DNA from 4 places in the Klebsiella grimontii genome. Region 3 is predicted to be linked to each of the others. Evidence: riboswitches for the same ligand, from Rfam matches in the RefSeq annotation. Region 3 holds a riboswitch; each other region holds the start of a gene.

The links. Region 3 has a riboswitch for thiamine pyrophosphate ahead of ACE3MN_RS13385 (TenA family protein). Riboswitches for the same ligand answer to the same signal wherever they lie in the genome.
Region 1: it holds a riboswitch for thiamine pyrophosphate, as region 3 does, so the genes downstream of both, thiC (phosphomethylpyrimidine synthase ThiC) here and ACE3MN_RS13385 (TenA family protein) in region 3, are expected to answer to the same signal.
Region 2: it holds a riboswitch for thiamine pyrophosphate, as region 3 does, so the genes downstream of both, thiB (thiamine ABC transporter substrate binding subunit) here and ACE3MN_RS13385 (TenA family protein) in region 3, are expected to answer to the same signal.
Region 4: it holds a riboswitch for thiamine pyrophosphate, as region 3 does, so the genes downstream of both, thiM (hydroxyethylthiazole kinase) here and ACE3MN_RS13385 (TenA family protein) in region 3, are expected to answer to the same signal.

Annotation. Positions count from the first base shown of each region.
Region 1 covers NZ_CP169721.1:5,394,591-5,401,918, reverse strand. The annotation lists gene thiH (2-iminoacetate synthase ThiH) at 1-90, opposite strand, end outside; gene thiG (thiazole synthase) at 87-857, opposite strand; gene thiS (sulfur carrier protein ThiS) at 859-1,059, opposite strand; gene ACE3MN_RS25290 (HesA/MoeB/ThiF family protein) at 1,043-1,798, opposite strand; gene thiE (thiamine phosphate synthase) at 1,791-2,426, opposite strand; gene thiC (phosphomethylpyrimidine synthase ThiC) at 2,426-4,321, opposite strand; TPP riboswitch at 4,407-4,520, opposite strand; gene ACE3MN_RS25275 (Rsd/AlgQ family anti-sigma factor) at 4,575-5,072, opposite strand; gene nudC (NAD(+) diphosphatase) at 5,168-5,941, shown strand; gene hemE (uroporphyrinogen decarboxylase) at 5,982-7,046, shown strand; gene nfi (deoxyribonuclease V) at 7,056-7,328, shown strand, end outside.
Region 2 covers NZ_CP169721.1:4,785,117-4,792,444, forward strand. The annotation lists gene ACE3MN_RS22430 (sugar efflux transporter) at 1-419, opposite strand, end outside; gene sgrT (glucose uptake inhibitor SgrT) at 651-803, opposite strand; gene sgrR (HTH-type transcriptional regulator SgrR) at 891-2,546, shown strand; TPP riboswitch at 2,584-2,677, shown strand; gene thiB (thiamine ABC transporter substrate binding subunit) at 2,709-3,692, shown strand; gene thiP (thiamine/thiamine pyrophosphate ABC transporter permease ThiP) at 3,668-5,278, shown strand; gene thiQ (thiamine ABC transporter ATP-binding protein ThiQ) at 5,262-5,963, shown strand; gene ACE3MN_RS22460 (DedA family protein) at 5,950-6,717, opposite strand; gene araC (arabinose operon transcriptional regulator AraC) at 6,846-7,328, opposite strand, start outside.
Region 3 covers NZ_CP169721.1:2,830,677-2,838,004, forward strand. The annotation lists gene ACE3MN_RS13375 (sugar phosphate isomerase/epimerase) at 1-349, shown strand, start outside; gene ACE3MN_RS13380 (Gfo/Idh/MocA family protein) at 364-1,536, shown strand; TPP riboswitch at 1,690-1,791, shown strand; gene ACE3MN_RS13385 (TenA family protein) at 1,861-2,556, shown strand; gene ACE3MN_RS13390 (ABC transporter ATP-binding protein) at 2,553-3,281, shown strand; gene ACE3MN_RS13395 (ABC transporter permease) at 3,278-4,018, shown strand; gene ACE3MN_RS13400 (ABC transporter substrate-binding protein) at 4,043-4,978, shown strand; gene ACE3MN_RS13405 (diaminobutyrate--2-oxoglutarate transaminase) at 5,286-6,671, shown strand; gene ACE3MN_RS13410 (aspartate aminotransferase family protein) at 6,681-7,328, shown strand, end outside.
Region 4 covers NZ_CP169721.1:1,796,521-1,803,848, forward strand. The annotation lists gene ACE3MN_RS08560 (alkyl/aryl-sulfatase) at 1-1,083, opposite strand, end outside; TPP riboswitch at 1,316-1,412, shown strand; gene thiM (hydroxyethylthiazole kinase) at 1,447-2,220, shown strand; gene thiD (bifunctional hydroxymethylpyrimidine kinase/phosphomethylpyrimidine kinase) at 2,217-3,017, shown strand; gene fbaB (class I fructose-bisphosphate aldolase) at 3,166-4,218, shown strand; gene ACE3MN_RS08580 (FGGY-family carbohydrate kinase) at 4,660-6,267, opposite strand; gene ACE3MN_RS08585 (SDR family oxidoreductase) at 6,298-7,047, opposite strand; gene ACE3MN_RS08590 (substrate-binding domain-containing protein) at 7,304-7,328, shown strand, end outside.

The DNA.
Region 1 (7,328 bases), 2.6 Mb from region 3:
GCGTTCAACGTCGGCGGGAGTTTTCCCGTTGATCCGCAGGCGAATGTCGTCCCAGTCCAGCTGCCGCCAACGGTCAGTGAAGGTGTTCATACCCGCGCCTCCAGAAAGCCGGTCAGCGGGCTGGTGGCCTGCGCCTGCGTGCTGCGCGCGCCCGGGCCAGCCTGCCGCGCCAGCAATCCGGCATCGATCGCTAAGCGGAAGGCGCGGGCCATGGTTACCGGATCGTCGGCGACGGCGATGGCGGTATTCACCAGTACCGCGTCAGCGCCCATTTCCAGCGCCTGCGCCGCGTGGCTCGGTACGCCTATACCCGCATCAACGACCACCGGGACCGTGGCCTGCTCGATAATAATTTCCAGCATCGCTTTGGTTTCCAGTCCCTGATTGGAGCCAATTGGCGCGCCGAGCGGCATCACCGCCGCGCAGCCCGCTTCTTCCAGACGTTTGCACAGCACCGGATCGGCGCCGCAGTAGGGCAGCACCACGAAGCCTTCTCGTACCAGAATTTCCGCCGCTTTCAGCGTTTCAATCGGGTCGGGGAGCAGCCAGCGGGCGTCCGGGTGAATTTCTAGTTTCAGCCAGTGAGTACCCAGCGCTTCCCGCGCCAGACGGGCGGCAAAGACCGCTTCTTCCGCCGTTTTGGCGCCGGAGGTGTTGGGTAGCAGGCTAACGCCAGCCGCCAACAGCGGCGCGAGGATCGCGTCATTATGCTGACGAAGATCGACGCGCTTCATCGCCAGCGTTACCAGCTGGCTGCCGGAGGCGCGAATGGCCTCCACCATGACGTTGGGGGCAGCGAATTTACCGGTGCCGGTGAAAAGATGGGACTCAAACGTTTTATCCGCAATACGTAACATATCAGCCTCCAGCAATAACCTGAAAAAGCAGGATTTGGTCGCCTTCCTGCAAAAGATGATCTTCCCACCGTTCACGCGGCAGGATGCATTGATTGAGCGCCAGCGCGACGCCCGGCTGCTGCTGTTCCAGCTGCGTGAGCAGAGCGGCGACGGAGGTCGCTTCGGCGCACTGCAACGGTTCATCGTTAAACCACACCTGCATGCTGCCCTCCACAGACCGGACAACCCTGAGCCCGCTGGAGCGCGAGAGTGCGCCAGCTGCTGGTGCGGGCATCGAACAGGCGCAGAGCGTTACGCGGCGTGGCCATGCCGGCGAGCAGCTTGATGGCCTCCAGCGCCTGTAACGTGCCCATCATGCCGACCACAGGGCCGATGATGCCCGCCGTACGGCAGTTGCGTTCGGGCTCGTTAGCGTCCGGCCACAGGCAGCGATAGCAGCCCTGGTCCCACGGCGGCGTCAGTACCATCAACTGGCCCCCCAGCCCGACGGCGCTGGCGGTAATCAGCGGGGTTTGAAGCGCGACGCAGGCGGCATTGATCGCCTGTCGGGTCGCCATGTTATCGGTGCAATCCAGTACCACATCGGCCTTCGCCACTTCATCCTGCAGGGCCTCTCCGCCTAAACGCTGCTTCAGCGCAATCAGCTCAATCTGCGGATTAAGGCGAGCCAGCCGGGCCCTGGCGGCAGCGGCTTTGGAGCGCGAGATATCATCGCTGGTGAACAAAATTTGCCGCTGCAGGTTGCTGACGTGCACGTCGTCATCGTCGGCCAGCACCAGCGTGCCGACGCCGGCCCCGGCCAGATAGAGCGCGGCGGGAGAGCCCAGCCCGCCGAGACCCACGAGCAGCACCCGGCTGGCCAGCAGCTTTTGCTGGCCTTCAATGGCGATATCCTCCAGCAGCAGCTGGCGGCTATAACGCATAAAATCGCTGTCATTCATCACCGGCTCCCGCTATCTCGAGCAGCCGAGCCGTTGCCTGTCGCCAGTCGGCCGCCTGAGTAATGGCGCTGACCACCGCAACGCTGCCGACGCCGGTCGCCAGTACCGCCGGGGCGCGTTCAAGGCTGATGCCGCCAATCGCCACGGTCGGATAATCGCCCAGACGCTGAATATGCTGCGCGAGCTGCTCCAGTCCCTGGGGGGCGGAGGGCATCTGCTTGGTTTGCGTTGGAAAAACGTGCCCGAGGGCGATGTAAGAGGGACGAGCCGCCAGCGCGATATCAATTTCCATATCGTCATGCGTGGAAACCCCCAGGCGCAGCCCGGCGTTGCGGATGGCGCTGAGATCGGTGGTTTCCAGATCCTCCTGGCCTAAATGCACGCCGTAAGCCTGATGTTTGATGGCCAGGCGCCAGTAATCATTAATAAACAGCCGCGCATCATATTTGCGCCCCAGCGCGATCGCGGCGACCACATCGTCTTCGACTTCGCTATCGCGTTTATCCTTGATGCGCAGCTGGATAGTGCGAACGCCCGCGTCCAGCAAGCGTTCGATCCACGCAACGCTATCGACGACCGGATAAAGCCCCAGGCGGAAAGGAACTGCGGGAAAATCGGGTTGATACATCAGGCTTCCTCCTTTTTCAGGTAGATCTCGCCGCCGCGGGCGCGAAAGGTATCCGACATATCGGCCATCCCCACTTCGATGGTCTGTGCGGCGGCATAGTCGCGAACTTCCTGGCTTATCTTCATTGAACAAAATTTGGGACCGCACATGGAGCAGAAGTGGGCGACTTTGCCGGACTCCTGCGGCAGGGTTTCGTCGTGGTAAGCGCGAGCGGTGAACGGGTCGAGCGCCAGGTTGAACTGGTCTTCCCAGCGGAACTCGAAGCGTGCTTTCGACATGGCGTTATCGCGGATCTGCGCGCCGGGATGGCCTTTGGCGAGGTCGGCGGCGTGGGCGGCGATTTTGTAAGTAATCAGTCCCTGCTTAACGTCTTCTTTATTCGGCAGGCCGAGGTGCTCTTTTGGCGTCACGTAGCAGAGCATCGCGCAGCCGAACCAGCCGATCATGGCGGCGCCGATACCCGAAGTGAAGTGGTCGTAGCCCGGTGCGATATCGGTGGTGAGCGGCCCTAAGGTGTAGAAAGGCGCTTCGTGGCAGTGCTCCAGCTCTTCGGTCATATTGCGCTGAATCATCTGCATCGGCACATGGCCCGGGCCTTCGATCATTACCTGCACGTCATACTCCCAGGCGATTTTGGTCAGTTCGCCCAGGGTGTGCAGCTCGGCGAACTGCGCTTCGTCGTTGGCATCCTGAATCGAGCCGGGACGCAGGCCATCGCCCAATGACAGCGAGACGTCATAGGCGGCGCAGATTTCGCAAATTTCGTGGAAATGCTGATAGAGAAAGTTCTCTTGATGATGGGATAAGCACCATTTCGCCATGATTGAGCCGCCGCGGGAGACGATGCCGGTCAGGCGCCTGGCGGTCATCGGCACGTAGCGCAGCAGCACGCCCGCGTGGATGGTAAAGTAGTCCACCCCTTGCTCAGCCTGCTCGAGCAGCGTATCGCGGAAAGCTTCCCAGGTAAGATCTTCGGCAATCCCGTTGACCTTCTCCAGCGCCTGGTAGATCGGCACCGTACCGATCGGTACCGGGCTATTACGCAGGATCCACTCGCGGGTCTCGTGAATATAGCGGCCGGTGGAAAGGTCCATCACCGTATCCGCTCCCCAGCGCGTCGCCCACACCAGCTTCTCGACCTCTTCTTCTATCGACGAGGTGACCGCCGAGTTGCCGATATTGGCGTTAACCTTCACGAGGAAGTTGCGGCCAATAATCATCGGCTCGGATTCTGGATGATTTATATTGGCCGGGATAATCGCGCGCCCGGCGGCGACTTCAGCGCGCACAAACTCCGGGGTGATATTCTCCGGCAGCCGCGCGCCAAACCCAACGCCCGGATGCTGCCGGCGCAACACTTCGCCACGAATACGCTCGCGGCCCATATTTTCGCGAATGGCGATGAACTCCATCTCCGGGGTGACAATCCCCTGCCGGGCGTAGTGCAGCTGAGTCACGCATTTCCCGACCATGGCGCGCCTGGGGGTGAGCAGGCCGGTAAAGCGCAGCTCGTTGAGGCCATCATCCGCCAGCCGCTGTTTGGTATACGCCGAACTGCGGTCGTTGAGTTCTTCACAATCGCGACGCGCATCAATCCATGGCTGACGCAGTTTTTTCAGACCCTGCTCAACGTTAATCGCGATGTGCGGATCGCCGTAGGGGCCGGAGGTGTCATAGACCGGAATCGCTTCATTCGCTTCGTATTGCGGATTATCTTTGCTGCCGCCGATAAGGGTCGGGCTAAGCTGGATTTCGCGCATCGGGACGCGAATATCTTCCCGCGAACCGTGGATATAGATGCGCTGCGAATTGGGAAATGCGGTACCTTCCAGCGTGTCGATAAAGCGCTGGGCGTGTTCGCGTTGCTCTCGACGCGTGAGTTTTGTTGTAGACATAGCTCATTCCAGTTAAACAGGATATGGCTTGCCAGACGACGGATGGAGTAACAGATGCGATCGGCCCTGAAGAGGCTGACGCTAAACGCAGTTTACTCTTGTTCCCTTCGCAGGTATTAGCCTGATCAGGTTCCGCGGATCCCGAATAAACGGTCTCAGCCTTTTCCAGTGTGGAAAATGGGCACTCCGACAAGATGACATCCCCTCTCAGCGAGGGGGAATGTATGTAAACTACGCGTTAATGGTTCACAACTCAAGCGGTCGGCGCGATATTGTCGCTGACGTTATCTTTTTGACTGTGGGCGACGGCGAGGGCGATCAGGCTATCTTCCAGCGCAAAGCGCGCTTCCAGCGCTTCGCCGATATCCGACAGCGCCTGCTGGAACTCGAGGTAGTTATCGTGATCGATGGCGTTTTCGAGGCAGGAGTCGTAGTAATCCATGATCTGCTGGGTATTAGCCTGCAGCTGTGGATAAATCTTCGTGGCGGCTAAAAGTGGCGTATCGCCTTCCAATTCGCCGATAAAGCGTTCATAAATATTAAAATGGCCGGAGGAGAGGTAGTCCACCAGGCTTTGACAAAAATCGTCCAGCGCTTTCTCATTAAGCCGCATAAAGGATTCTTTGCCAGGCTTCAGGCCAACCAGGTTGTAGTAAGCCACAAGCAAATGCTTACGTACTTGTAGCCAGCGATCGACCAGTTTATTGCTGCCTCCAACACGTTCCGTCAGGTTTTCCAGCTGGTTTAACATGGTTGACTCCGCAAGGATTTAAGAGAAATACGTTGCTCACCAAAATGTAAATTTAATGTTAAAAGTGCCAGTAAAATAAAGGTAGTGCAATAGATATGGATCGTATTATTGAAAAATTAGATCGCGGCTGGTGGATCGTCAGCCACGAACAGAAATTATGGTTGCCCGACGGGGAATTACCCTATGGCGAAGCGGTAAATTTTAATCTTGCTGGCCAGCCCGCGCTGCGAATCGGAGAATGGCAGGGCGAGCCGGTGTGGCTGGTACGCCAGGATCGCCGGCATGAGATGGGATCGCTGCGTCAGGTGCTCGATCAGGATGCTGGCCTTTTTCAACTGGCGGGACGCGGGATCCAACTGGCGGAGTTCTACCGCTCGCACAAATTCTGCGGCTACTGCGGCCATCCGATGCATCCCAGCAAAACCGAATGGGCGATGCTGTGCAGCCACTGCCGCGAACGTTATTACCCACAAATCGCCCCCTGCATCATCGTCGCCATCCGCCGGGATGACGCTATTCTGCTGGCGCAGCATACCCGCCATCGCAACGGCGTGCACACGGTGCTGGCCGGGTTTGTCGAAGTGGGTGAGACCCTGGAGCAGACCGTTGCCCGCGAGGTGATGGAAGAGAGCGGCATTAAAGTGAAAAATCTGCGCTACGTGACCTCTCAGCCCTGGCCGTTCCCGCAATCGCTGATGACTGCGTTTATGGCCGAGTACGATAGCGGCGAGATTGTCATCGACAAGAAAGAGCTGCTGGAGGCGGGGTGGTATCGCTATGACGATTTGCCGCTTTTGCCGCCGCCGGGCACCGTGGCGCGCCGCCTGATTGAAGATACCGTGGCGATGTGTCGGGCAGAGTATGAGTGACATGTTACACTTGGCGCATCAACGCTAAAGGAATGTAAAAATGACCGAACTGAAGAACGATCGTTACCTGCGCGCGCTGCTACGCCAGCCGGTTGATGTCACCCCGGTGTGGATGATGCGTCAGGCGGGCCGCTATTTACCGGAATATAAAGCCACCCGCGCCGAAGCGGGCGATTTTATGTCGCTGTGTAAAAACGCCGAGCTGGCCTGCGAGGTCACGCTGCAGCCGCTGCGTCGCTATAAGCTGGATGCGGCTATCCTCTTCTCGGACATTCTCACTATCCCGGATGCCATGGGGCTGGGGCTCTATTTCGAAGCCGGGGAAGGGCCGCGTTTTACCTCGCCCGTCACCTGTAAAGCGGATGTCGATAAATTACCGGTTCCCGACCCGGAAGATGAACTTGGCTACGTGATGAACGCCGTGCGCACGATTCGCCGTGAGCTGAAGGGGGAAGTGCCGCTGATTGGCTTTTCCGGCAGCCCGTGGACGCTGGCGACCTATATGGTTGAAGGCGGCAGCAGCAAAGCGTTTACGGTGATCAAAAAGATGATGTACGCCGAACCGCAGGCCCTGCATGCGCTGCTCGATAAGCTGGCGAAAAGCGTCACGTTGTATCTGAATGCGCAAATCAAAGCGGGCGCGCAGTCGGTGATGATTTTTGATACCTGGGGCGGCGCGCTGACCGGCCGGGATTACCAGCAGTTCTCGCTCTATTACATGCATAAAATCGTTGATGGTCTGCTGCGTGAAAACGATGGTCGTCGCGTGCCGGTCACGCTGTTTACCAAAGGCGGCGGGCAGTGGCTGGAAGCGATGGCGGAAACCGGCTGCGATGCGCTGGGGCTCGACTGGACTACCGATATCGCCGATGCGCGGCGTCGCGTCGGCCATAAAGTCGCCCTGCAGGGCAATATGGATCCCTCGATGCTGTATGCCCCTCCGGCGCGCATCGAAGAAGAGGTGGCGACCATTCTCGCCGGGTTTGGCCAGGGCGAAGGCCATGTCTTTAACCTCGGGCACGGAATCCATCAGGATGTCGACCCGGAACACGCGGGCGTATTTGTGGAGGCTGTGCACCGGTTGTCAGCGCCATACCACCGTTAAGGAGTGATTATGGATTTATCATCGCTACGCACCCAGCAGCTCAGCCTGGCGGCATCGGTTGAACGAGGCGATCGGCTGGAACAGGATCCGCCGACGCTGATCGGCGGAGCGGATGTTGGATTTGAGCAAGAGGGGGAGGTGACCCGGGCGGCGATGGTACTGCTGAGCTATCCCTCCCTGGAGCTGGTGGAGTATCAGGTCGCGCGCGTTGCGACCACAATGCCCTATATCCCCGGCTTTCTCTCCTTTCGCGAAACTCCCGCGCTGCTGGCGGCGTGGGAG
Region 2 (7,328 bases), 2.0 Mb from region 3:
ACCACTTCGCGCGCCGAGCTATCGGCATATTCCCGCGCCAGAGCGAAGAGCTGCGGCATCGCGGCATTCGCCACGGAGGCCAGCATAACCCCGCAGGTAATCAGCGTCAGATAGTGGCGATTGAACGCAAACAGCAGCGCGTTTCCCACCGCCATCAGGCAGCAAAACATAATCAGCCGTCGACGATCGCCTCGACTATCGGAGCGTTTAGCCAGCGCCAGGCTGACCAGAATCCCGGCAATGGCGTTAACGGTATAGAACAGCCCCACCCAGAAAGGCTGCGCACCGACTTCGCGGCTAAGAAATAAGCTGAGCGTCGGCGCCTGCAGCGCGCCTGCGATCCCCATCATGAAAGCGACAAGCATAAAAGCGGCGTAAACGCCGTTAAGCCGACGCCCCATCGTCATTAACCACAGCATGAAATATCCTTAAACACGCGAAGAAGAAAACGAAAAAAGCCAGCAGAAGTTTTCTGCTGGCGGGTGATTCTATACTCTATGGATTTCGAGTTGCGGGCAGGCGGCCAGAACGTAAGTCCCTGGGAACATAGATAACTATGTGACCCGGGCGAGCGGGCGCGGCCAATGCACCTGCAGCTTGAAAGACGACGAGTATAACACCAATACTCAGTCACACATGATGTCTGCAAGTCAATGTTCAGAGGTCTGCGACGTAACTCCCCACTGCATCAGTTCACCGAGAATTTCCTGCTGTCTTCCTGCCATCAGGCGGGCCAGCCAGGACGCATCCTGCGTCGCAGAAAAGTAGCATTGGTAGAACTGTTTTGCGGTTGACCTCATCATATCCACCTCCTCGCTTCATCGACGTGGATTATTGCCTTAATATAGGAAGTAATAAATTGCTGAGTTTTTATCAGGAGTTCCCCTTTTATGTCTTCCGGTCGTTTACAACAGCAGTTCATCCGCCTGTGGCAGTGCTGCGATGGCAAGTCGCAGGAGACAACGCTGAATGAACTGGCAGAGATGCTAAGCTGCTCGCGTCGTCATATGCGTACCTTACTCAACATGATGGAGGCGCGCGGCTGGCTGACCTGGGAGGCGGAGGCCGGACGCGGCAAGCGTTCCCGGCTCGCTTTTCTCTATACCGGTCTCGCGCTGCAGCAGCAGAGGGCGGAAGATCTGCTGGAGCAGGACAGAATCGATCAGCTGGTACAGCTGGTGGGCGATAAAGCCGCCGTCCGGCAAATGCTGGTTTCCCATTTAGGCCGCAGCTTTCGCCAGGGTCGGCATATCCTGCGCGTGCTCTACTACCGGCCGATGAAAAATTTGCTGCCCGGCAGCGCGCTGCGCCGCTCGGAAACCCATATCGCCCGGCAGATTTTTAGCGCTCTCACCCGGGTAAATGAGGAAAATGGGGAACTGGAGGCCGATATTGCTCACCATTGGCAGCAGATCACCCCGACCCACTGGCGCTTTTTCCTGCGTCCGGGGATTCATTTTCATCATGGTCGCGAACTGGAGATGGAGGATGTCATCACCTCCCTGCAGCGCAGCAACGCGCTGCCGCTGTTTTCTCATATCGAGCGTATCGACTCCCCTACCGCCTGGACTCTCGACATTCATCTCAGCCAACCCGACCGCTGGCTACCGTGGTTGTTAAGCCAGGTACCGGCCATGATCCTGCCGCACGAGTGGCAGTCGATGGACAATTTCTCCAGCATCCCCGTCGGCACAGGGCCCTACTCGGTGGTGCGCAATAACCAGAATCAGCTCAAAATTCACGCCTTTGACGACTATTTCGGCTACCGGGCGCTGATCGATGAAGTGAACGTCTGGGTCCTGCCGGAAATCAGCGAAGAGCCCAACGGCGGGTTAACGTTACAGGGCACCACACAAAGCGAGAAAGCGGTAGAAAGCCGTCTGGAAGAGGGTTGTTATTACCTGCTGTTCGACGCCCGCAGCCCGCTCGGCGCCAACGCGGCGGTACGCCAGTGGTTAAGCTATCTGTTCCAGCCCGCCAGCCTGCTCTACCACGCCGGCGAGCACTATCAGGGAAACTGGTTCCCGGCCTATGGTCTGCTGCCCCGCTGGCATCACGCGCGCAGCCACGCCTGCGAAAAACCGCCGGGCCTGGAAACGGTCAGGCTGACCTACTACCAGGACCATGTCGAGCATCGCGTGATCGGCGGGATCATGGCGACGCTGCTGGCCGAGCATCAGGTTAAGCTGGAGATTCAGGAACTGGAATACCAGGAGTGGCACCGCGGTGAAGCGGTCAGCGACGTGTGGCTTAACAGCGCCAACTTTACCTTGCCGATCGATTTTTCCCTGTTTGCCTGGCTGTATGAAGTCCCGCTAATTCGCAACTGTATTCCCATCGACTGGGAGGAAGACGCAAGCCGCTGGCGCGCGGGAGAGCTTAACCCCGCCACGTGGAGCCAGCAGCTGCTGGCCAATCAAACCGTGGTGCCGCTGATTCACCACTGGCTGATGATCCAGGGGCAGCGCAGTATGCGCGGCGTACGCATGAACACGCTCGGCTGGTTTGACTTTAAATCCGCGTGGTTCGCGCCGCCGGAACCGTAATGCTTTCAGTCCGCTGACAAAATCATTACACTAACTGCCGTTCTCAACGGGGTGCTGAATTATGGCTGAGAAAATACCCGTCGAACCTGATCCGGATAACGCCGGCGAAGGGATTTGAGGCCCACTCAAAATCCTTTGCCACCCCTTTTTCTGAGGTGCAAAGTGTTGAAAAAATTACTCCCGCTGCTGGCGCTGGTCGCCGCGCCCGTTTTTGCCAAACCGCTACTCACCGTTTATACCTACGACTCGTTCTCCGCCGACTGGGGCCCCGGCCCGGCGGTTAAAAAAGCCTTTGAAGCCGACTGCGGCTGCGAACTGAAGTTCGTGGCGCTGGAAGACGGCGTCTCGCTGCTCAATCGTCTGCGCATGGAAGGCAAAAACAGCAAAGCCGACGTGGTGCTTGGGCTGGATAACAACCTGCTGGAAGCCGCCTCGCAGAGCAAACTGTTCGCCAAAAGCGGCGTACCGGCCAGCGCGGTCAGCGTACCCGGCGGCTGGGACAACGACACCTTCGTCCCGTTCGATTACGGCTACTTCGCTTTTGTTTACGATAAAAACAAGCTGAAAAATCCGCCGAAAAGCCTGAAAGAGCTGGTTGAGGGCGAGCAAAAATGGCGGGTGATTTATGAAGATCCGCGTACCAGCACGCCGGGTCTGGGGCTGCTGCTGTGGATGCAAAAAGTGTACGGCGATAAAGCGCCGGAAGCCTGGCAGAAGCTGGCGGCGAAAACCGTCACCGTCACCAAAGGCTGGAGCGAAGCCTACGGCCTGTTCCTGAAAGGCGAGAGCGATTTGGTGCTGAGCTATACCACCTCCCCGGCCTACCATATTATTGAAGAGAAGAAAGATAACTACGCCGCGGCGAACTTCGCGGAAGGTCACTATTTACAGGTTGAAGTCGCCGCCCGCACCGCGGCCAGCAAGCAGCCGGAGCTGGCGGAAAAATTCCTCAAATTTATGGTCTCGCCGGGCTTCCAGAACGCGATCCCGACCGGCAACTGGATGTATCCGGTCACCCAGGTTGCGCTTCCGGCGGGCTTTGACGCGCTGATGAAACCGCAAACGACCCTCGAATTTACCCCGCAGCAGGTGGCCGCCGAACGCCAGAACTGGATCAGCGCATGGCAACGCGCCGTCAGCCGCTAGCTTTCGCCTGGCTCCTGCCGGGAGTCACGGCGGCCATCATTCTGGTCGTCGTGGCGCTGGCCGCCTTTCTGGCGCTGTGGTTCAGCGCGCCGGAAGCGGCCTGGGGCGTGCTGATCGGCGATAGCTATCTCTGGCACGTCGTACGCTTCTCTTTCTGGCAGGCCTTTCTTTCGGCGCTTTTTTCGGTGCTGCCGGCGATATTTCTCGCCCGCGCCCTCTATCGGCGTCGATTCCCCGGGCGAACGCTGCTGCTGCGCCTTTGCGCAATGACCTTAATTCTGCCGGTGCTGGTGGCGGTCTTCGGCATCCTCAGCGTCTACGGCCGTCAGGGCTGGCTGGCCGAATTATTTAACGCTTTCGGCTGGCAGTGGTCGTTCTCGCCCTACGGGCTGCAGGGGATCCTGCTGGCGCACGTATTCTTTAATATGCCGATGGCCACGCGCCTGCTGCTACAAACGCTGGAAAATATCCCCGGCGAGCAGCGGCAAATCGCCGCCCAGCTCGGCATGCGCGGCTACGTCTTCTTCCGCCTGGTGGAGTGGCCGTGGCTGCGCCGGCAAATTGCTCCGGTCGCGGCGCTGATCTTTATGCTCTGTTTCGCCAGCTTTGCGACCGTGCTGTCGCTGGGCGGCAGCCCGCGGGCAACCACCATCGAACTGGCGATTTACCAGGCCCTTAATTTCGACTACGACCCGGGCCGCGCGGCGATGCTGGCGCTGATCCAGATGATCTGCTGCCTTGGGCTGGTGCTGCTTAGCCAACGGCTGAGCAAAGCCCTCGCCATCGGGGCCAGTAATATTCGCGGCTGGCGCGATCCCGACGATCGCCTGCACAGTCGATTAAGCGACTTTGCGTTGATTACCGCAGCGCTGCTGCTACTGCTGCCGCCGCTGCTGGCGGTGATACTCGACGGTCTGAACAGCAATCTGTTTCGCGTGCTGCATCAGCCCGCGCTGTGGCAGGCGCTCGGGACGTCGCTGCGCATCGCGCTTGCCGCCGGGCTATTAAGCGTCATCCTGACCATGATGCTGCTATGGAGCAGCCGCGAGCTTCGCGCCCGCCGTCGCCCGCTGGCCGGGCAGGCGCTGGAGCTAAGCGGGATGCTGATCCTCGCCATGCCCGGCATCGTGCTGGCCACCGGCTTCTTCCTGCTGCTCAATAACAGCGTGGGCCTGCCCGAGTCCGCCGACGGTATCGTGATTTTTACCAATGCGCTGATGGCGATCCCCTACGCGCTGAAGGTGCTGGAGAACCCGATGCGCGATATCGCCGCCCGCTACGGTACCCTCTGCCAGTCGCTGGGGATGCACGGCTTTACCCGTCTCAGGGTGGTTGAGCTTCGCGCGTTAAAGCGCCCGCTGGCCCAGGCGCTGGCCTTCGCCTGCGTGCTGTCGATTGGCGACTTCGGCGTGGTGGCGCTGTTCGGTAACGAAGATTTTCGTACCCTGCCGTTCTACCTGTATCAGCAGATCGGCTCTTATCGTAGCCAGGACGGCGCCGTGACCGCCCTTCTGCTCCTGCTGCTGTGCTTTTTACTCTTTAGCGTGATTGAAAAACTTCCGGGGCGCGATGCTAAAACTGAATGATGTGACCTGGCTTTACCAGCATCTGCCGATGCGTTTTACGCTTGCCGTCGAACGCGGAGAACGCATCGCGGTGCTTGGCCCCAGCGGCGCCGGGAAAAGCACGCTGCTGAACCTGATTGCCGGTTTTCTGCCGCCTGCCAGCGGCAGTATCGACATCGACGGCCAGCCTCATACCCACACGCCGCCCGCGCGTCGTCCGGTATCGATGCTGTTTCAGGAAAATAACCTGTTTAACCACCTCACCATCCGCCAGAACATTGCTCTGGGAATGCATCCGGGGCTCAAGCTGAACGCGGAACAAACAGCCCATTTGCGGGCCATCGCCGAACAGATGGGGATCGATGCGATGTTAGAACGGCTGCCGGGCGAGCTTTCCGGCGGCCAGCGTCAGCGCGCGGCGCTGGCGCGCTGTCTGGTACGCAAGCAGCCGGTGCTGCTGCTGGATGAGCCCTTCTCGGCGCTCGACCCCGCGCTGCGCCAGGAGATGCTGGCGCTGGTTGCCGACGTCTGCCAGCAGCAGCGGCTGACGCTATTAATGGTATCGCACAGCGTGGAAGATGCGGCGCGCATCGCGCCGAGGTCGATAGTTGTGGCCGAGGGACGAATCGCCTGGGATGGCGACACCGCCTCGCTGCTCAGCGGCAACAGCAGCGCCTCGGCGCTGCTGGGCATTAGCGCAAAATAACCTTCTGCAGGATCTCGAGATAGACCGGCATCAGCGGATGGCGGAAGGCGAAAACCAGCGCGGCCCCGGCGGCGCACAGCGAAAGCGGAGCGAGCCACAGCAGACGCGAACGCGGCAGAAAGCGGGTTAACCGATCGGCGGAATTTTTAGCGCTGCGCCACAGCCGCCAGCACAGCCACGCCGCCAGCCACGCCAGCAGCGCCGCGCCCAGCAGCAGCCACTTAAAGCTGGCGCTATTCTCATCGGCCGGGATATCAATGGCCGCCCCGGCGAGGATCCCCGGTAAGAAGTAGAGCGGCGGCCACAGCAGGCAGCCAATGATATTGGGCGGGATGAATTTCGCGACCGGCAGATCGAGCATTCCGGCGACCATCGGCACCAGCGGGCGCGTCGGCCCGACAAATCGGCCAATCAGAATGGTCAACATGCTGTGCTGATGCAGCGCATGTTCGGTTTTATCCAGCAGCGCTTTATTTTTCTTCAAAAAAGACCAGCGGTGCAGCGGCTTTTTGAAGCGCCAGCCCAGCCAGAACGAAATCCAGTCACCGAGCAAACAGCCGATAATCCCCGCCAGCCACGCCTGCCAGAAGTTAACCTCGCCGCTGCCGATCAGCGCCCCCAATCCGGCCATCATCACCGTTCCCGGTAAGATAAGCCCCACCAGCGCCAGCGACTCGAGGAAGGCGACCAGCAGAACGGCTATCAGGGAATAGACCGTAGATTGAGTAATAAAGTGTTCCAGCAATGCTTGCATAATGTACCCGGTTTAAAAACGAAGCACGGATTCTCCGGAGCCGTTAATACTTCGTCAAGCCATCATTTGTTTGTATAGTTTACTGGCTGTGTTAATAACCCGGGCTATCATTTCACTTTCTTTACTTTTTATTCACACCCGGCGCGAAACTCGCTCGGGCTGGCGCCGGTACACTTCTTAAATACGCGCGAAAAGTAGAGCTGATCCTCAAAACCGACGTTACGGCCAACGGTGGCGATCGGCATCCGCGTGGTGCTCAGCAGCAGCTTGGCCTGGCTAATGCGCTGATCCTCCCGCCACCCCAGCACGCTGATCCCCAGCTGCTGGCGGAACAGATGCGACAGGCGCGACGGCGACAGGCACACGTGCTGGGCGACGCTGGCGATATCAAAATGGCTGTCCGCCAGATGGTCGCTGATGTACTGGCAGGCATCGCGCACCCGGTTATCCAGCGGCGGATGCAGCGATTCGTTGATGGCCTCCATGCGCCTGAGCAGCAGCTGTTCCATGAGATTGATCGCCAGCAGTTCGGAGTAACGCCCGGCCCCCTGCCCGGCTTCCACAATCTGCCCGAACAGTTCGCCAAAGCGCGTCTGCCACTGCTCATCCGG
Region 3 (7,328 bases):
TTTGTGTCTCGACACTGGCCACCTCTACTATTCGTCGGGCATGGACCCCATCAGCTGGCTGGATCGCCATTTTGACCGCCTTGATTACCTGCATTTTAAAGATGTTGACCCGCAGGTGTTCGCTAGCGTGATTTCCCGCGGCATCGACTTCTTCTCGGCCTGTGCGGAGGGGGTGATGTGCCCGCTTGGCAGCGGCGCCATTGACTATCCGGCGGTGCGCGCCTTTCTCGACAAGCGCGGCTATCAGGGCTGGATCACCATTGAGCAAGAGCGCGATCCGCGCAACGTCGAGGGCAGCCTGCAGGCGGTCACGGAAAGCCTGCGCTACCTGCGATCCGTTGGGTTTTAATCGGGAGAAAACAGATGATTAACGGTATTAAACCTGTAGGCCGCTCCTTACACTGGGGCATGGTGGGCGGCGGCGGAAGCAGCCAGATTGGCTATATTCACCGCTCCGCGGCGCTGCGCGACGGATCGTTTACCCTGCTGGCCGGGGCTTTTGATATTGATGCAGAGCGCGGGCGCGAGTTTGGCCAGCAGCTGGGCGTGGACGTCGGGCGCTGTTACCCCGACTACGAAACCTTGTTTCGCGAAGAAGCGGCGCGGGAAGACGGCATTGAAGCGGTTTCTATCGCCACGCCGAATAACACCCACTACGCCATTTGTCGCGCGGCGCTTGAGGCCGGACTGCATGTGGTCTGCGAAAAACCGCTCTGTTTTACCGGCGAAGAGGCCGATACGCTGGTGGCCCTGAGCGAAAAACAGCGCAAAATCATCGGCGTCACCTACGGATACGCCGGGCATCAGTTGATTCTGCAGGCTCGGCAGATGATTGAACAGGGGCTGCTGGGCGAGATCCGCATCATCAATATGCAGTTCGCCCACGGTTTCCATAACCAGCCGGTAGAGCAGGATAACCCCAGCACCCGCTGGCGGGTGGACCCGAAATTTGTTGGTCCCAGCTACGTGCTAGGCGATCTGGCCACCCACCCGCTGTTCCTGGCGGAGACCATGGCGCCGAAGCTTAATATCACTCGCCTGATGTGCTCCCGCCAGAGTTTTGTCAAAAGCCGCGCACCGCTGGAGGATAACGCGCATGTGCTGATGGAGTACGACAACGGCGCCGTAGGGTCGATGTGGTGCTCGGCGGTCAACAGCGGCTCAATGCACGGACAGAAAGTCCGCATCGTCGGGGAGAAAGCTAGCCTGGAGTGGTGGGATGAACAGCCGAACCAGCTGCGCTACGAAATTCAGGGCGAGCCGGTGCGCATCCTCGAACGCGGTATGCCCTATCTTGACCCGCTGGCCCTGCAGGACGACCGGATTGGCGGCGGCCATCCCGAAGGGCTGTTTGAGGCCTGGTCGAATCTGTATCGCCGCTTTGCCATTGCCATGGATGCAACCGACCGTCGCGATTCGGCCTTGCTGGAAAACTTCTGGTATCCGGATGCCAAAGCCGGGGCGCTCGGCGTGCATTGGGTAGAGAGCTGCGTACGTTCAGCAGACAACGGGGCCAGTTGGGTAGCGTTTCACTGATCCTCTGATAATACGCGCCCGGTAAGGCGTCAGCCGCCACCGGGCGCAAACGATGCGCAATAGCCATTTCTTGAGATATTTAAAAGTGACAACGTCACCTATCCCCGGCAAATTCACAGCATTGTAATCAAAAAGGGAATGTCGTATAACAGGGGCCAAACCGAGGGGTGTCCCGTGAGGGCTGAGATGGCGTAAGCCGAACCCTTTGAACCTGATCTGGGTCATGCCAGCGAAGGGACGGGTCGGCATTTCCGCCAGTTTTGCGCCATTGCCTGTTCACACTTCATTCAGCACGCCCGGATCTCCCTTGTTTCAGGAGGTCCTGTGATTCTTCCCGCGTTTACCCAGGGTATTTATGGCCGCCTGCGTCAGCAGGCCGGCGCCGACTGGCAGCACTACGTCGCCCACCCCTTCCTGCGCCAGCTCGCCGATGGCACCCTGCCCGAATCCGCCTTCCGCCGCTATCTGACGCAGGATTACCTGTTTCTGATCCATTTCGCCCGCAGCTACGCGCTGCTGGTCAGCAAGCTGCGTACCCTGGCGGAAATGCGCGTCGCCGCCGCGTCGATGAACGCCATTATTGACGAGCTGCCGCTGCACGTCGGCTACTGCAGGGAATGGGGACTGGATGAAGCGACGATGGCCGCCGATGCGGAAGCCGTGGAAACCGTTAACTATACCCGCTACGTGCTGGACATCGGCCACTCCGGCGACGCCCTGGATCTGCTGGCGGCGTTGATGCCCTGCGTTGCCGGCTACGCGGAAATCGGCCTCGGCCTGCTGCACGATCCGGCGACCCGGCTGACCGCCAATCCTTATGCCTCCTGGATCCGCAACTACGGCGATGAGGGTTACCTGAACGGCGTCAATAACGCCATCGGTCTGCTGGAAACCCTCTGGCAGCAGCGCGGCGGCGAGGCGCGTTTCGCCGAACTCAGCGCTATTTTCACCACCGCAACGCGTCTGGAGGCTAACTTCTGGCAGATGGGCCTCAACGCCGTCGCGGAGCGCCCGGCGTGACGGCGCCCGGTATCCAGGTGCGCGGTCTGAGCCTGCGCTTTGGCGCGCGGCGGATATTCGACAATCTGACGTTCGCTATCCCCGGCGGCCAGTGGGTTTCGCTGCTGGGTGCCAGCGGCGCTGGAAAGACCAGCCTGTTGCGCATTATCGCCGGGCTGGCAAAAGCTACCGCCGGTGACGTTCGCGCCAGCGACGGGCAGCCAATAGATAAACGGCTGGCGTGGATGGGACAAAAAGATCTGCTTTATCCATGGTTAAGCGTGCGCGACAACGTCTCGCTTGGCGCGCGTCTGCGCGGAGAGCGCGTAGACCATCGGCGGGTTGCCGCGCTGTTACAGCAGGTTGGTCTTGAACACTGCGCCGGCGACCGCCCGGCCGCCCTCTCAGGCGGCATGCGCCAGCGTGCGGCGCTGGCGCGCACGCTCTATGAAGACCGCCCCATTGTGCTGATGGACGAACCTTTTTCCGCGCTCGATACCCTGACCCGGACGCGCATTCAGACCCTGGCCGCGGAACTCCTGGTGAACCGCACCGTCGTGCTGATTACCCACGACCCGATGGAAGCCTGCCGCCTGAGCCATCGTCTGCTGGTCCTTTCCCCCGCTCCCGGCGGGATTGACGACGCGCATCGCCTGTCCGGCATGCCGCCGCGCGCGCCGGACGATCCGGAGCTGTTGGCCAGCCAGGCGGAGCTGCTGCAACAGCTGATAAGGGCTAACGGATGAGCGCAAAACTGTTTCGCGCCGCCGTGGTGTTCTGCGGCCTGCTGCTGCTCTGGTGGCTGGCGAGCCGCAGCGGCATTCCCGCCTTTCTGCTGCCTTCACCCTCGGCGGTGGCAAGCGCTCTGTGGGTCAACCGCTCGTACCTCGGCGAACACACGCTGATCACGTTGAGCGAGATCCTCAGCGGCCTCGTGCTTGGCGCCCTACTCGGCGTGACGCTGGCGCTGTGCATGATTGTCTCGCCGCGCCTTCAGCGCTGGCTGATGCCGCTGGTGCTGACCAGCCAGGCGATCCCGGTCTTTGCCCTCGCCCCGCTGCTGGTGCTGTGGTTCGGTTTTGGCATGGGCGCCAAGGTGATGATGGCGGTGCTGGTGATTTTCTTTCCCGTCTCCTCGGCGTTTTTTGACGGCCTGCGCCGGGTTAACCGCGACTATCTCGATCTGGCGCGCACCATGGGGGCCTCTTTTGGCGCACAGCTGCGCCACGTTCGCATGATGGCCGCCCTTCCGGCCCTTGGTTCCGGCCTGCGGATGGCCGCCGCCGTTGCCCCCATCGGGGCGATTATCGGCGAATGGGTCGGTTCAGCCGAAGGCCTGGGCTACGTGATGCTTAACGCCAACGCCCGCCTGCAAACCGATATCTGCTTCGCGGCCCTGTTTATTTTGGTGGTGCTGACCGTCCTGCTCTGGCTGGCGGTGGATGCTTTTTTACACCGGCTGATCGACTGGACGCCGGAATAACGATTTTAAACAGAAGGAATAACCATGCGTAAACATCTTTATAGCGGAATGGCCCTTGGCGTGCTGTTCAGCGGTCAGGCGCTGGCCAACGAGAAACTCACCCTGGTGCTGGACTGGTATATCAACCCCGATCATGCGCCGATCGTGGTGGCCGAACAGATCGGCGCCTTTAAAGAGGCGGGCCTGGACGTCAAAATCGTGCCGCCGTCCGACCCGGCGCTGCCGCCGCGCTTAGTCGCCGCCCGCCAGGCGGACCTGGCGATTACCTACCAGCCGCAGGTCCATTTTTTTGCTGATGAAGGGCTGCCGCTGGTCCGCGTCGGCACCCTGATTAATTCACCGCTGAACACGGTGATCGCGCTGGATAAAAGCATCAAATCCCCCGCCGATCTGCAAGGCAAAAAAGTGGGTTACTCGGTGAGCGGTATCGAACAGGCGACGCTGGCCACCATGGCGCAGCACGCGCACATCGACCCCAAAAGCATCAAGCTCATCAACGTGAACTTCCAGCTGACCAGCGCCCTGCTGGCCGGCCAGGTCGATGCGGTCATCGGCGGCTATCGTAATATCGAAGCGCTGGAGCTGAAGCTACAGGGGAAAGATCCGCAGGTGATGAACGTCGAGGATTACGGCGTACCGGCCTACGACGAGCTGGTGATTGTCGCGAATCGTGATGAAGCAAACGCGGCGAAGATTAAGGCGTTCCTCAAGGCGCTGCAAAAAGGCGTCGCTTACCTGCGCGCCCATCCTCAGGAGACCTGGCAGGCGTTTGCCGCCGCGCATCCCGAGCTCAATACCGAACTGAACAAGCAGGCATGGCTGAAAACCCTTCCTCTGTTTGCCAGCGATCCGGCGGCGCTGGATAAACCTCGCTATGAAGCTTATGAACAGTTTTTATATAACAATAAGTTGGTGAAAAAAGTCACACCTTTAACGAATTATGCGGTTGAGCTGCATTGAGTCATGCCATTGCTGGCGGAAACTTTTCGCCAGCAATATCCGCGTAACGTTAATAAAAATCGAGAAACTTCCTCACTAATAATTACAATTTTAAAGGTCTTTCACCCCTTAAAATATTCATTTTAAATCAATCAATTAGGTTGATTTTCGCCAGTGTAAAAATAACGTAAATATACCTTAATCAATAAAACGTTGAATGCGTATCTAAAAAGCCATATATTGTGCCCGCTTTAATGCATGGCGATTCAATTTCTTACACCAATTTATTCAACCAGCGCTCAACCGTAACGCTGGTTGTGGGAGTGATATGATGACGGATAAAGTCCGTATTGATACTTTAGGCGCAGATTTATTAGATGCAAACAACGATACCTTTTTGGCCCGTCAGGCTGAATTCGAATCGAATGTCAGGAGCTACCCGCGCAAGCTGCCCCTTGCGATTACCAAAGCGGAAGGCGTCTGGCTGACCGATGCGGATAACAAACAGTATCTGGACTGCCTTGCCGGCGCCGGTACTCTGGCACTCGGCCACAACCATCCTGACGTGCTGCAGAGCATCCAAAGTGTCATTACCAGCGGCTTGCCGTTACATACTCTCGATCTGACGACACCGTTAAAAGATCGCTTCTCTGAATACCTGCTTTCCCTGCTGCCGGGCGAAGGCAAAGAATACTGCCTGCAGTTCACCGGTCCGTCCGGCGCTGATGCCGTTGAAGCGGCGCTGAAGCTGGCGAAAAAATACACCGGTCGCTCTTCCGTGATCAGCTTCTCCGGCGGTTACCACGGCATGACCCACGGCGCGCTGTCCGTCACCGGCAACCTGTCGCCAAAAGCGGCGGTTAACGGCATGATGCCGGAAGTGCAGTTTATGCCTTACCCGCACCAGTACCGCTGCCCGCTGGGTATCGGCGGCGAAGCCGGCGTGAAAGCGCTGACCTACTACTTCGAAAACCTGATCAACGACGTCGAAAGCGGCGTGCGTAAACCGGCGGCGGTGATCCTTGAAGCCGTTCAGGGTGAAGGCGGCGTGAACCCGGCTCCGGTCGAATGGCTGCAGCGCATCCGTAAAGTGACGCAGGAGCACGGCATTCTGCTGATCATCGATGAAGTTCAGGCTGGCTTTGCCCGTACCGGTAAATTCTTCGCCTTTGAACACGCTGGCATTGAGCCGGACATTATCGTGATGTCGAAAGCCGTTGGCGGCGGTCTGCCGCTGGCCGTTCTCGGTATCAAAAAGCAGTTCGACGCCTGGGAACCGGGTCACCACACCGGCACCTTCCGCGGCAACCAGCTGGCGATGGCCACCGGCCTGACCACCCTGCGCCACCTGAAAGATAATAAGATTGCGGATAAAACCGCCGCTCAGGGCGAATGGCTGAAAGGCAAGCTGGCCGAGATGCAGAAACGCTATCCGGTTATCGGCCACGTTCGCGGTCTGGGCCTGATGATCGGCATCGAGATCGTTAAACCGAACGAAGCGCCGGACCACATGGGCTGCTACCCGGCGGATGGCGAACTCTCCGCGCTGCTGCAGAAGAAATGCTTCGAAGCGGGTCTGATCCTCGAGCGCGGCGGCCGCCACGGCTGCGTGCTGCGCCTGCTGCCGTCCCTGCTGATCAGCAACGCTGAGCTGGAAATTTTCTTCGACAAATTTGAACAGGCCCTGCTGGCCGCCGGCGTAAAACCGGTCTGAGTGGAGTAAGTGACCGCAATGTCCAAATTGAATCCGATTCTTGCTGGTTCCGCGCAAAGTATTGATGCCTACCAGCAAGCGATCGCCCAGACCAGCCAGGCGGTAGCGCAGTGGTTGCAGCAGCCTGAAATGTATCAGGGGAAAAGCGTTGATGAACTGCGTGAGCGCATCACCCTTGATTTCAACGAACAGGGTCTGGGCAACCAGGCGGCGATTGAACGTGCGATCGAGTACTTCCTGAAAGACAGCCTGTCGGTACATCACCCGCAGTGCGTGGCGCATCTGCACTGCCCGAGCCTGGTGATTAGCCAGGCGGCGGAAGTGCTGATTAACGCCACCAACCAGAGTATGGACTCCTGGGACCAAAGCCCGTCAGCGACCATCATCGAGATCAAGCTGATTGAATGGCTGCGCGCCCAGGTCGGCTACGGCGCTGGCGATGCCGGCGTCTTCACCAGCGGCGGCACCCAGAGCAACATGATGGGCCTGATGCTGGCGCGCGATGCCTTCTTCGCCCGCCGGGGGCACTCCATCCAGCAGGATGGTCTGCCGGGCGATATTCGTCAGTACAAAGTGCTGTGTTCAGAAAACGCCCACTTCTCGGTGCAGAAGAATATGGCGCTGATGGGCCTCGGCTACCGCTCCGTGACGCTAGTG
Region 4 (7,328 bases), 1.0 Mb from region 3:
CACGTTCTCATTGCCCCAGGTCGGCCAGTGGTGCTGGGCCATAATGATTTCGGCCTTGTCCCCCCAGCGTACGATGGCGGCGTTGATATATTTCGACCACGGCAGCGGTTCACGAATTTTCGCCCCGCGCAGCGAGTAGGTGTTATGCAGGGTGTGGGTGACGTCTTCTGCGGATTCAATCAGCTTCTTCTCTTCGATATACCACAGCATTTCCGACGGTGCTTCTGAGCCCGGCGCCAGCATAAAATCGTAGGTCAGCCCGTCGATGGTCTCTTTCTGGCCATCTTTCTCGATGATATTGGTGGGAGCAATCAACGTGACGGTGCCGGCGGAGGTCGTGGTGCCGAGGCCTGCGCCAACCTGGCCGGTGGCATCCGGTTTCAGCAGGTTGCCGTACATATAGCTGGCGCGGCGGCTCATTACGTTCCCGGCCATAATGTTTTCAGCAACGGCGGCTTCCATAAAACCGGAAGGCGCGTAGATTTTGACTTTACCGGATTTCACATCGGCTTCATCGACCACGCCGCGAACGCCGCCGTAATGATCGACGTGGCTGTGGGTGTAGATCACCGCAACGACCGGCTTATTGCCGCGATTTTTGTAATACAGATCCATTCCGACCTTTGCGGTCTCCGCCGATACCAGCGGATCGACAACGGTGATGCCTTCTTTGCCTTCGATAATGGTCATGTTGGAGAGATCGAGGTTGCGGATCTGGTAAACGCCTTCGGTCACTTCAAACAGGCCGCTAATATTGATCAACTGGGATTGACGCCAGAGGCTGGGGTTGACCGTATCCGGCGCCTTTTCACCCTCTTTAACAAAGTTGTACTGCTGCGGGTTCCAGATAACGTTGCCCTGTTCGCCTTTAATCACCTCCGTAGGGAGCGCGGCGATAAAGCCTTTATGCGCGTTGGTAAAGTCGGTGTTATCGGAGAAGGGAAGCTGTTTGTACAGCGCGTCGTTTGCCTGTTTGGTTGCCGCGGCGGCTGCTTTGGGAGACGTTTCCGCCCAACTGGTCATGGGGAGGGTCGAAATGATTCCTGCCAGAGCCAGACTTTTCATAATCGGTGTTAATTTCATCGGAATCCTCATGGGTTTACGCTGATTCACTCGTTAATTTCGATATGACGCCGGGTTACATCCTGTAACGCCTTCTAAACTATAAACACGTATCTGAAAAAGTGTTTATTTTGTTAATTATTTGATTGCTTATTGTTAAATTCAGATCGGCGTGCGCTCCTCTAACCTCGCCAGGCCAGCTTGCGTTGTCCCGCGACTTACCGTAACCTGCCCGCTGAGAACGTTTTTATCTCTCAATGACTCGGGGTGCCCTTCTTTGTGAAGGCTGAGAAAAACCCGTACCACCTGATCTGGATAATGCCAGCGTAGGGAAGTCAGAGACCGCAGGGTCGTCGCTTCTTCATCGCCTGGCGGGAGCAAACGATGTCTGACCTGCTGAACCCCGCGCATATCGCCCATCTGCGGCACCTTTTTCACCGTCATTCCCCTCTTGTGCACTGCATGACGAACGACGTGGTGCAGACCTTTACCGCCAACGTCCTGTTAGCGATTGGCGCATCCCCGGCGATGGTTATCGACCCGGACGAAGCCAGCCAGTTTGCCGCTATTGCCGATGCGCTGCTGATTAATGTTGGTACGCTGACCGTCGAACGCGCGGCGGCGATGCGTGCGGCGGCGCATAGCGCAACGCAGGCGGGCAAGCCCTGGGCGCTGGACCCGGTGGCGGTCGGCGCGCTGACCTTACGGACAGAATTTTGCCGGGAGCTGCTGGCGCTGCAGCCTGCCGCCGTTCGCGGTAATGCCTCGGAAATTATGGCCCTGGCCGGAATGAGCGGCGGCGGGCGCGGCGTCGATACCACCGATACCGCCGCCGCAGCGCTGCCCGCGGCGCAGGCGCTGGCCCGCCAGTTGAATACCGTGGTCGCGGTCACCGGCGAGGTCGATTACATCACCGATGGCCAGCGCACGCGCGCGGTCACCGGCGGCGATCCGCTAATGACCCGGGTAGTCGGCACCGGCTGCGCGCTATCGGCGGTGGTTGCCGCCGCTGCGGCGATGCCCGGCGATCGGCTGGAGAACGTGGCCGCGGCCTGCGGTCTGATGAAGCTGGCGGGGGGAAAAGCGGCGCGGCAAGGCGGCCCCGGCAGCTTTACTCCCGCCTTTCTCGATGCGCTCTACGCGGGAGGTGACCTGTGAAACGAATTAACGCGTTAACCATCGCCGGCACCGACCCGAGCGGCGGCGCGGGGATCCAGGCGGATCTCAAAACCTTCTCGGCGCTGGGCGCTTACGGCTGCTCGGTCATCACCGCGCTGGTGGCGCAAAACACCCGCGGCGTCCAGTCGGTGTACCGTATAGAGCCTGATTTTGTCGCCGCGCAGCTCGATTCGGTCTTCAGCGATGTGCGCATCGATACCACCAAAATCGGGATGCTGGCGGAAACCGATATCGTCGAGGCGGTGGCGGAACGGCTGGCGCGCTACCGGATAACCAACGTGGTGCTGGATACCGTCATGCTGGCAAAAAGCGGCGATCCGCTGCTCTCAGCCTCGGCGGTGGAGACGCTGCGCCAGCGCCTGCTGCCGCAGGTGTCGCTGATCACCCCGAATCTGCCGGAGGCGGCGGCGCTGCTGGATGCGCCACATGCCCGAACGGAAAAGGAGATGCTGGAGCAGGGCAGAGCGCTGCTGGGAATGGGCTGCGGAGCGGTATTAATGAAGGGCGGCCATCTTGATGATGCGGAAAGCCCTGACTGGCTCTTTACCCGCGACGGGGAGCAGCGCTTTACCGCGCCGAGAGTCCAGACCAAAAACACCCACGGTACCGGCTGTACGCTGTCGGCGGCGCTGGCGGCGCTGCGTCCGCGTTACGATGATTGGGGGCGAACCGTGGCGGAAGCCAAGGGCTGGCTCTCTGCGGCGCTGGCGCAGGCCGATTCGCTGGAAGTGGGGCACGGCATCGGTCCGGTCCACCATTTCCACGCCTGGTGGTAACCGGCAAGACAACGTGTCAGCAGACTATGCTGAAAAAATAGGCTCCCGGCTGGAAAATATGCTGAGTCGGTACCAGGCTTAACCTGCCCAAAATAATTGGGTTGGGAAAACGCATGCCGGTTTCGACCGGCACTTACGGGAGATAGCTATGACTGATATTACGCAGTTGCTTGGCAAAGATGCCGACACGCTTTTACAGCACCGCTGTATGACGATTCCAGCCGACCAGCTCTATTTACCGGGGGCGGATTATGTCGATCGGGTGATGGTGGATAACAATCGTCCGCCGGCGGTGCTGCGTAATATGCAAACCCTGTATAACACCGGCCGCCTGGCGGGAACCGGGTATCTGTCGATCCTGCCGGTCGACCAGGGCGTAGAGCATTCTGCTGGCGCCTCTTTTGCCGCCAACCCGCTGTACTTTGATCCGAAAAATATCGTCGAACTGGCCATTGAGGCCGGTTGTAACTGCGTGGCCTCCACCTATGGCGTGCTGGCCTCGGTGTCGCGCCGCTATGCGCACCGCATCCCCTTCCTGGTCAAACTGAACCATAACGAAACGCTGAGCTACCCGACCGAATACGATCAGACGCTGTACGCCAGCGTTGAGCAGGCATTCAATATGGGCGCCGTAGCGGTCGGGGCGACGATCTATTTCGGTTCCGAGCAGTCTCGTCGGCAAATCGAAGAAATCTCCGCTGCGTTTGAACGCGCGCACGAACTGGGTCTGGTGACCGTGCTGTGGGCCTATCTGCGTAATTCGGCGTTTAAGAAAGATGGCGTCGACTACCATGTTTCCGCAGACTTAACCGGCCAGGCCAACCACCTGGCGGCGACCATCGGCGCGGATATCGTGAAGCAGAAAATGGCGGAAAATAACGGCGGCTATAAAGCGGTGAACTTCGGCTATACCGATGACCGGGTTTACAGCAAGCTCACCAGCGATAATCCGATCGATCTGGTGCGTTACCAACTGGCGAACTGCTATATGGGCCGCGCCGGGCTGATTAACTCCGGCGGCGCGGCGGGTGGCGAAACCGATCTCTCCGACGCGGTGCGCACGGCGGTTATCAATAAGCGCGCGGGCGGCATGGGGCTGATCCTGGGACGTAAGGCGTTTAAAAAATCGATGGCCGACGGCGTGAAGCTGATCAATGCCGTGCAGGATGTCTATCTGGACGGCAAAGTCACTATCGCTTAAGCACTCGCGTCGTCTGCCTTCCCCGGCGGCGCTGCGCTTGGCCGGGCTACCGGTTCACCGCCGTCTGAGGATCGGAGCCCGGACAGGCGCGTCAGCGCCGCCTCCGGGAAGCTATGCAGAGCAGGGTGACCGGTTCACCGCCGTCTGTGGGCCGGTAGCCCGGACAGGCGCGTTAAGCGCCGCCTCCGGGAAGCCATGCAGAGCAGGCGACGGGTTCACCGACATCTGTGGGCCGGTAGCCCGGACAGGCGCGTCAGCGCCGCCTCCGGGAAGCTATGCAGAGCAGGGTGACCGGTTCACCGCCGTCTGCGGGCCGGTAGCCCGGACAGGCGCGTCAAGCGCCGCCTCCGGGAAGCTATGCAGAGCAGGGTGACCGGTTCACCGCCCTCTGCGGGCCGGTAGCCCGGACAGGCGCGTCAAGCGCCGCCTCCGGGATCCCGCTTATTCGCGAATCAGCCGCGCCGTGTGCTGTAGCGTTTTATACGCTTCATAGCGCCGCTGATGCTCGGCGCTATACTGCGCAACGCAGCGATAGGTTTTATCCACCCGCGTAAACTGCTTCATCGCTTCCGGCAGTGAAGGGGCGACTTTACCTGCTACCGCGCCGAGGATGGCCGAACCTAACAGCACCGGCTCGCTGCTGGCGGTGCTAACTACGGTAACGCCGCAGGCATCGGCGAGTAGCTGGCGCACCAGCGGATGCTGCCCGGCTCCGCCGCTGATGATGATATTCTCGCTGCGGATGCCGCACGTCTTCTGCGCGTCAATAATCTGCCGCAGGCCGTAACCGATCCCGCACAGCCCGGCGACGTAGAGCGCCATCAGGTTGTCCAAATCCCGTTCCATCCCCAGTCCGGCGATAATCGCTTTCGCATGCGGGTCGGCCAGCGGCGCCCGATTACCTAAAAATTCAGGCACCACGTGCAGCCCGGCGGCGAGGTTAACCGCCGCAGAAGGAGTTTCCACCTGCGCCAGCACGCGATCCGCCAGCCAGACCGGCAGCGGGAGGCCTGCGGCTTTCGCCCGGTCGCGAGCCTCCGCCGCAGCCGGATGGAAGCTCAGCAACTGGTCGATGGCCGCCCCGGCCGCGCTCTGTCCGCCTTCGCTCAGCCACAATCCCGGCACCATCGCCGAATAGTAAGGACCCCAGACGCCGGGCACGAACACCGCTTCCTGAGTGGAAGTCATGGTGCAGGAGGAGGTGCCGAAGACGTAGGCCATATTGTTGACCGCGCCGTTCAGCACGCCGACGGTGCCGATGCCGCCCGCGTGGGCGTCGATCATACCGACCGCCACCGGGGTACCGACCGGCAGGCCCATCTCTTCTGCCGCCGTGGCGCAGAGGCCGTCGCCGCAGGGGGTTCCCGGATCGACAATCCGCTGGCCGATGCGGACAAAATCTTCATCCGCCAGCTCTTCGAGGCCAATCTGGCGGAAGTACCCGGCGTCCCAGCGTTGTTCATGCGCCAGGTAGGTCCATTTACAGGTCACGGTACACGCCGAGCGGGCTAAATCGCCGCTTGAGCGCCAGGTCAGATAATCCGCCAGATCGAAGAAGTGGCGCGCCTGCTGGTAAATGTGCGGGCGGTTCTCCTTCAGCCAGAGAATTTTCGGCGTTTCCATCTCCGGCGAGATTTTGCCGCCAACGTACTGCAGCACCGGGTGGCCCGTGGCGTTAATTTTTTCCGCCTGGCCAGTGGCGCGATGATCCATCCAGACGATAATGTTACGGTCCGCATCTTCCGAAGGCCCGACCGCCAGAGGCGCGTCGTTTTCGCCGATCACCACCAGCGAGCAGGTGGCATCGAAGCCGATACCGGCAATTGACGATGGAGCGACCCCGGCGCTGGCCACCGCCGTTTTAATGCAGTAGCACACCGCCTGCCAGATCTCGCGGCTCGACTGTTCCACCACATTTCCGGCACTGCGAAACAGGGTAATTTCCCGGGTCGCGTGGGCGAGAAGGTCGCCCCGCAGATTGAACACCCCGGCGCGAACGCTGCCCGAACCGACATCGACGCCAATAATATGTTGCGTATCGCTTTGCATAAAATCCTCTCACACAGGCTGGTTGAACGGTCAGAGATCGACGCTGTTAGGCAGAATCACGATGTCGCGTACGGTGACGTTTTTCGAGCGCGTGACCATAAACAATACCGACTCGGCCACTTCAATCGGCTGCATCAGGCTGCCGTTGGCCAGCGCTTCGTCCATTTTTGCTTTTGGCCAGTCGTCCAGCAGGGCGGTGACCACCGGACCCGGCAGCACGGCGCCGACGCGCACGCCGTACTGGGAAACCTGGCGACGGGTGGTATGCACAAACGCCTGGACGGCAAATTTCGACGCGGTATAGATAGGTTCCCAGATCACCGGCACCACGCCCGCGATAGAGCTGGTGAAGATAATATCGCCGGATTTTTGCGCGATAAGATGCGGCAGGACGCTGCGCACGCAGCGGAAGGCGGCGTTGATGTTGAGATGCAGCACGCGGTCCCATACGTCCGGGTCGCCTTCAGCCACCGGCCCGCCGATATAGGCTCCGGCGTTGGCGTGGAAAATATCGAGACGTCCGGCAAGGCGTAAAATGCCCTGCAGCAGGTTATCAACCTGTTCCGCCTGCATCAGGTCAACCTGCAGGGCGAAGGCGTTTTCGCCTAGTTCAGCGACGATTTTGTTGAGCTTCTCGCCTTCGCGGTCGATAAGCACCACTTTAGCGCCAGCCCCGAGCAGGGTTTTCGCGCATTCGAGGCCGATACCGGATGCCGCGCCGGTGATAGCGGCGACTTTACCGCTGAGGGAAGTATTCATAGAGGAGACAGAGTGGTTCATTTTATAATCCTTTACAGAGTCAGTTGGCGCTAACGAACACGAGGGCATCACGTTCGACGCCAGGGGCGAAAACTTGTTAAGGTATTGAATATGAGCCCCATTATTTGATGTTCGCTGGAATATTAACGATCAATGCGTGAAGACTCCGGCGGGTAAAATGCAAGCTCAATCGATGAAGCTCATGTTGCTCCAGCTTCATCGATTGAGCAAGTGGGGAAATTAACAGCGAAATGATTTTGTGACGCAAGTTGGAAAAATGAAGAAAATCACGATTTACGACC